Regions from separate parts of the Pseudolabrys taiwanensis genome, predicted to be linked through region 1. Evidence: predicted binding sites of a transcription regulator. Region 1 holds the regulator's gene; each other region holds the start of a gene.
What was found. The regulator HrcA, encoded in region 1, represses chaperone genes, less so after heat shock. The targets are predictions, from matches to a motif close to GTTAGCACTCNCNNNNNGNGAGTGCTAAC.

Region 1 (2,267 bases):
TGGGATCGAACTTTTCACCCTGCGGCGAAAATTTGCGCACGCCGTTCTTCTCGAGCGTATTGAGAAGCTCGCGCTCGGTGAGCTCGACGCCCTCGATCAGCGCCTTGACCTTGGCGTCGGCCGCGGCCCGCACCGCCGGATCGATCGTCTCGAGCGCGCGGTGCATGTTGTCGGCCACGGCGAGAACGTCGCCGGCGAATTTCCGGATGCTGTAGGCACGGGCGTCCGCAACCTCGCGCTCGGTGCGCCGGCGCAGGTTTTCCATCTCGGCCAAGGTCCGCAGCAGCTTGTCTTTGTACTCGGCGGCCTCGCGACGGGCCTCGGCCACGGGATCGGCCGCCTGCGGCTGCGTCGGCGCGCCGTCGGTGCCAGCATTCTCGGGCTGATGCGCGGTCTCATCCGTCATCGGGCTTGGTCCATCCTCAAAAATTGCTTGATGGCCCGGGATATCATGTTTCCGGGCGGAAAAATCAAGCTTCCAGGCTGCCTTTAGCCGGATAGAAGCCGGGTGACCACCCGGGCGGTATAGTCCACCATCGGGATGACGCGGGCGTAGTTGAGGCGGGTGGGGCCGATGACGCCGATGACGCCGACGATGCGGCCGGTGCTGTCGCGGTAGGGGGCGGCGATGGTCGAGGAACCCGACAGCGAGAACAGCTTGTTCTCCGAGCCGATGAAGATGCGCACGCCCTCGGCCAGCTCGGCGCGGCCGAGCAAATCGATGACGCCGCGCTTGGTCTCCAGCGCGTCGAACAGGGAACGCACCCGCTCCAGGTCCTCGAGCGCGTGCAGATCCTCCAGAAGGTGCGCGTGGCCGCGGACGATGAGCTGGCGGTCGTCGCCGGCGCCGCCCGACCAGCTCGCCAGCCCCGCGGCAATCACCTTCTGCGTCAGCTGGTCGAGTTCGGCCTGGCCTTCGGCGACCGCCTTTTCGATCTCGCCGCGCAGTTCGGCGAGCGTCTTGCCGCGCAGGCGCGCGTTCAGGAAGTTGCCCGCCTCGATGAGCGACGACGTCGGCAGCCCGGCGGGCACATTGAGCACGCGGTTTTCCACCTGCCCGTCCTCGCCGACCAGCACCGCGAGCGCGCGTTCCGGCTCGAGCCGCACGAACTCGATGTGCTTGAGCCGCACATTGTGCTTGGCCGTCAGCACGACGCCGGCCGAGCGCGTGAGGCCCGACAGCATCTGCGTCGCTTCGGTGAGCACCGTCTCCAGCGACTTCGGTGTGCCTGAGCCGGCCACCTGCGCCTCGATCGAGTGGCGGTCGGATTCCGACAGGTCGCCGATCTGCATCAGCGCGTCGACAAAGAAGCGTAGCCCCATCTCGGTCGGCAACCGGCCAGCCGACGTGTGCGGGGCGAAGATCAGGCCGGCGTGCTCCAGGTCCGACATGACGTTGCGGACCGAGGCCGGCGACAAGGTGATCGGCAGGATGCGCGACAGATTGCGCGAGCCGACCGGCTCGCCGGTCGCCAGGTAGCTTTCGACGATCTGCCGGAAGATCTCGCGCGAGCGCTCGTTCAGCGCCGCGAGGCTCGCCGGATTCGCACCGATGGGGATATCGTGGGACGCCACCGCTAACTCCTCGTATCTCCCCAAGAATTGACCATTGCCGTGGGCTTGTTCAAGCCGGACTTGCCGGCCGGCACACAACAATGCCATGTTGTCGGGGCAAAGAGCACCGTTGTTCTCGTTGAGCGGATAAGGCGGTTTCGACCGGGATGTTGGTTCTGTTAACCAGCAAATGGCGTCGGCGGGCGGCGGCCTTCATGGCCGTTCTGTTCGCGCTGTTCCTGTTGTCGCCTGTCGCCGCCTTCGCCTTCAGCAACGCACCGGCGCATTGCCTGGAGTTGGGCGAAGCGCCGCAAGTGGCCAGCCAGGCGCGCAGCCACCACCACGGCACTGGCGATTACGCTGCCATGGCACACGAGCACATGGACCATGGCACGCAAACCACCGACAGCACTGATTCGGCCGTGCCGGCCAAATGCTGCGGTCTGTTCTGCGTGACCGCACTGACACCGCCGGCTTTCGGCGTGTCGGATATGCGGCGCATCGCGACCACTGAAGTCGCGCTGCCGGTTACGGCCAGCCTGCTCGGCCGCGCCGTCGACGGCATCGACCGCCCACCACGATCTCTTCTGTCGCTTTGAACGCCGGCGCTGCCGCGGCCTGAAGCCGTCGCGCGTGCCTGTCATCAATCGATGGACGAGGACATTCAATGTCTGCCCGACTTTGTTCGCGGCTGGCCGCATCCTGGCGGCAGC
Region 2 (2,267 bases), 1.5 Mb from region 1:
ATCGTGGTCTTTTCCTTCTCGATCACGACCTTCTTGGCGCGGCCGAGCATCTGCAGCGTCACGTTCTCGAGCTTGATGCCGAGATCTTCCGAGATCAGCTGACCGCCGGTGAGGATTGCGAGGTCCTCGAGCATGGCCTTACGGCGATCGCCGAAGCCAGGCGCCTTGACGGCCGCGACCTTGAGGCCGCCGCGCAGCTTGTTGACGACGAGCGTCGCGATGGCTTCGCCCTCGACGTCCTCGGCGATGATGATCAGCGGCTTGCCCGACTGAACGACGGCCTCGAGCACCGGCAGCATCGACTGCAGGCCCGAGAGCTTCTTTTCGTGCAGGAGGATGTAGGCGTCCTCGAGCTCGGCCAGCATCTTCTCGGCGTTGGTGACGAAGTAGGGGGAGATGTAGCCGCGGTCGAACTGCATGCCTTCCACGATGTCGACCTCGGTCTCCATCGCCTTGGCTTCCTCGACCGTGATCACGCCCTCGTTGCCGACCTTCTGCATCGCCTGGGCGATCATCTTGCCGATTTGGGTGTCGCCGTTGGCCGACACGGTGCCGACCTGCGCGACTTCAGCCGACGAGGAGACCTTCTTGGCGCGCTTTTCGATGTCCTTGATCACCGCGGCGGTCGCGATGTCGATGCCGCGCTTGAGGTCCATCGGGTTCATGCCGGCCGCGACCGACTTGGCGCCTTCGCGCACGATGGCCTGGGCGAGCACGGTGGCGGTGGTGGTGCCGTCGCCGGCGATGTCGTTGGTCTTGGACGCGACCTCACGCACCATCTGCGCGCCCATGTTCTCGAACTTGTCCTCGAGCTCGATCTCCTTGGCGACGGTGACGCCGTCCTTGGTGATGCGCGGCGCGCCGAAGCTCTTGTCGATGACGACGTTGCGGCCCTTCGGGCCCAGCGTGACCTTCACCGCGTTGGCGAGAATGTCGACGCCGCGCAGCATGCGGTCGCGCGCGTCGCCGGAAAATTTGACGTCCTTGGCAGCCATTTGAACTACTCCAATGGATTTGAGGTTGATCCTCATCCTGAGGAGCCGCCGAAGGCGGCGTCTCGAAGGATGAGGCCGAAGACTTCTTGCCCCCGTCCGTCGAGACGCGCCCGACGGGCGCCTCTCGGGACGAGGAAAGGCGTTAGCCGACCACGCCCATGATGTCGGACTCCTTCATGATCAGGAGCTCTTCACCGTCGATCTTCACTTCGGTGCCGGACCACTTGCCGAACAGCACGCGGTCGCCGGCCTTCACGTCGAGCGGGGTGAGCTTGCCGCTCTCGTCGCGGCCGCCGGGGCCGACGGCGACGACTTCGCCTTCCTGCGGCTTCTCTTTGGCGGTATCCGGAATGATGATGCCGCCCTTGGTCTTCTCTTCGGCGGAGATACGGCGCACGACCACGCGATCGTGCAGGGGACGGAATTTGGTTTTGGCCATGGCTTCCTCGTCGGCGCTGATGCGCGTCTCGTGTACCGGAAAGTCTCGATTTCTTAAGCCGTTAGCACTCGCTTACCCAGAGTGCCAGAAGGCTGCCCGGGAGATATTTGGTAACGGGCAGGGAGTCAAGCTGGGCGGCTGCAACCGCGACCGGAACGACACAGCCCGTCCGTTCGTTTGCGGCTACCACAAAGCGCGCTTGCGCTTGCCGCCGATGCCACGCAATGTTCCCCTCCATTCCCAAGGAGTCCCGATGAGCCGTTTCAAGACCCGTCCGTCGTCATTGCTGGCCATTGCTGCTTTGGCCGTGGTTTTGGCGGGATGTTCGAGCTTGTCGACGACGACACCGCCGACCGAGCCGCCTCCGCCGCCGGTCACGCCGACCCTGCCGCCGGCCTTCCCGTCGCAGGACATCGTCGGGCGCTGGGGCCTCGCCGCCTACCACCGCGACGAAGACCGGGCGCGCACCGAGGCGGCCGCCGCTGGCGGATGCCGTCAGCCTTACGTCATCACCATGGGACCGACCGGCGGCGTCATGATGCACCTTGCCGACCAATCGACCCCGACCGAGCTGCGGCTCAAAGGCGCGCCGGGCGGCAAGACCTACGTCGGGCCCGCCGAAGACCCGCCGGGCAGCCAGCAGGACCGCGAAGTCGTTCAATTCGACGGCCGCGTCTTGATCCTGCGTTGGATGGATCCGGAAGTGCAGGGTCGTTACGGCACGATGGTGTATGTCCGCTGCGGCGCCGAAGGCCAGAAACCGGCCAAGCCGCGCCGGCCGGCCGCCAGAAAGCCGGCGCCGAAGCCTAAGACCTGACCTCGTCCGGTCCATT
Region 3 (2,267 bases), 1.9 Mb from region 1:
CTTCTTCTCGTAGACCAGGATGTAGGGATCATCCATCTCCGTGCGCATCTTGTCGGCATTGGTGACAAAGTAGGGGGAGATGTAGCCGCGGTCGAACTGCATGCCCTCGACGACGTCGAGTTCGGTCTCGAGCGACTTGGCTTCCTCGACCGTGATGACGCCTTCGTTGCCGACCTTCTTCATCGCTTCCGCGAGGAACTGGCCGATTTCCTTGTCGCCGTTGGCCGAGATGGTGCCGACCTGGGCGATCTCGTCGTTCGAGGTGACCTTCTTCGAGTTGGTCTTGAGATCCTCGACGATGGCGGCGACGGCGAGGTCGATGCCGCGCTTGAGGTCCATCGGGTTCATGCCGGCGGCAACCGCCTTCGAACCTTCCTTGACGATCGCCTGGGCGAGCACGGTGGCGGTGGTGGTGCCGTCGCCGGCGAAGTCGGCCGACTTCGAAGCGACTTCGCGCACCATCTGTGCGCCCATGTTCTCGAACTTGTCCTCTAGCTCGATCTCCTTGGCGACGGTGACGCCGTCCTTGGTGATGCGCGGGGCGCCGAACGACTTGTCGAGGACGACGTTACGGCCCTTGGGACCCAGCGTCACCTTCACGGCGTTGGCGAGGATGTCGACGCCGCGCAGCATGCGATCGCGCGCGTCAACGGAGAATTTGACGTCTTTAGCAGCCATATGAGTTTGTCCTCTTGGTCGTCATCCTGAGGTGCGAGCCGCGGATGCGGCGAGCCTCGAAGGATGACCGTTCATTGTGGCTGTCATCCTTCGAGGCGCGCTCGAAGCGAGCGCGCACCTCAGGATGACGGGTGGGTGGTTAGGCGGCCTTCTTCTTGCCGGCCACGACGCCTTCGAGCACGCCCATGATGTCGCTCTCCTTCATGATCAGGAGATCCTGGCCGTCGATCTTGACCTCGGTGCCCGACCACTTGCCGAACAGCACGACGTCGCCGACCTTCAGGTCGATGGGGGTGAGCTTGCCGGCCTCGTCACGGCCGCCGGGGCCGACGGCGATGACTTCGCCCTGGCTCGGCTTTTCCTGCGCACTGTCGGGGATGATGATGCCGCCGGCAGTCTTCTGCTCGGCGTCGATGCGCTTGACGACGACACGGTCGTGAAGCGGGCGGAACTTCATGGCAGTCCTCCTAAGTGATTGAGCCGTTGTGAATTTTTTGGTACGGCAGTTCCATTGCCAGTACCTGGGCGGCCAGATGGGTGGCCGATTTGATCCCGCAAGAGGGGTCGGAAAATTTTTTAGCACTCACACCCCGCGAGTGCCAACACTTTCGCCGGCCGCCGAACCTTCGTGGTTAACGGCGCCGTGGGAACCGCCGCAATTGTTCCGGGTTGCTCATGCCCGGCCGCGTCCAGGGCCCGGGCAGGGCTGTTAGCAGATCGTCACAATTGCTGCTAACGCCTTGATTTTACACAGGATGTTCATCTTTTCGGCTTGCAATGACAAAAGCGGGGAAGGGAAACTTTGCAAGTCCGACTCTCTGGAGGGCTGAAATGGTTTCGACGGAATTCCTGAAGCAGGTAAATGGCTACGGTTTGACCACCGCCCACATTTTGTACCGCCGGCCGGACCACCGCTGGCTGCTGCAGTCTTATGTCTGGCAGGAATACGATCTGTTTCCGGAGTTCCCCGAGCTGCACCGTTTCCTCGCGTTCTGGGAGAAGAAACTCGAGGGGCCGCTGCACTCGGTGCAGGTCGCCCATCAGAAGCTGATCAAGCCGGCCGAATTGAAGGCGATCGACAGCGAGTTCAGTCTGCATTGAGCGGCGTTCTTCGTCCTGTTTTCAGACAGCATACTTCTGTCACGCCCGCGAAAGCGGGCATCCAGTACGCCGCAGGCTATCGATAGGGCACGGCGTACTGGATCCCGGCTCTCGCTTGCTACGCTCGCTCGGCCGGGATGACGGCTGCGCAAAGCTCCGCCGCCCGTATTCTTTGCAAGGCGCCGGGTACGCCTCCATTCCTTTTGCCCCCTGAATAAAGAGGGCGACGGCGCGCCGAGCGGCGCGACGTTCGTTCGTGAAGCCGTGCTTCGTCGCCGAAGCACGGGCGCCTTCTCGGCGCGCCATCGCGGCGTCTTCCAACGGCGGGCCGCGCTTTCAACGGAGGCCCATCCAAAGCGTGTGGGACCTCGGTGTCAGCGAGCTCCTCGCAGGGGGTCCTAGTGCCCCCGGGCGGGATCCGCCGCCGCTCGGGAGCTTGGGAGGTGCGTTCGTCTCCCGCCCGCGAGCGCCGCGTCCCGCTCCGCTTT

Region 2: the regulator HrcA is predicted to act here: its motif matches at 1,495-1,523, upstream of groES (co-chaperone GroES).
Region 3: the regulator HrcA is predicted to act here: its motif matches at 1,254-1,282, upstream of DW352_RS08780 (co-chaperone GroES).

What each region holds. Positions count from the first base shown of each region.
Region 1 is NZ_CP031417.1:3,753,864-3,756,130, reverse strand. It holds gene grpE (nucleotide exchange factor GrpE) at 1-406, opposite strand, end outside; gene hrcA (heat-inducible transcriptional repressor HrcA) at 490-1,575, opposite strand; gene DW352_RS17805 (hypothetical protein) at 1,770-2,153, shown strand; gene DW352_RS17800 (TolC family protein) at 2,222-2,267, shown strand, end outside.
Region 2 is NZ_CP031417.1:5,209,722-5,211,988, forward strand. It holds gene groL (chaperonin GroEL) at 1-995, opposite strand, end outside; gene groES (co-chaperone GroES) at 1,138-1,434, opposite strand; gene DW352_RS24830 (hypothetical protein) at 1,688-2,251, shown strand.
Region 3 is NZ_CP031417.1:1,826,388-1,828,654, reverse strand. It holds gene groL (chaperonin GroEL) at 1-678, opposite strand, end outside; gene DW352_RS08780 (co-chaperone GroES) at 818-1,135, opposite strand; gene DW352_RS08775 (usg protein) at 1,510-1,779, shown strand.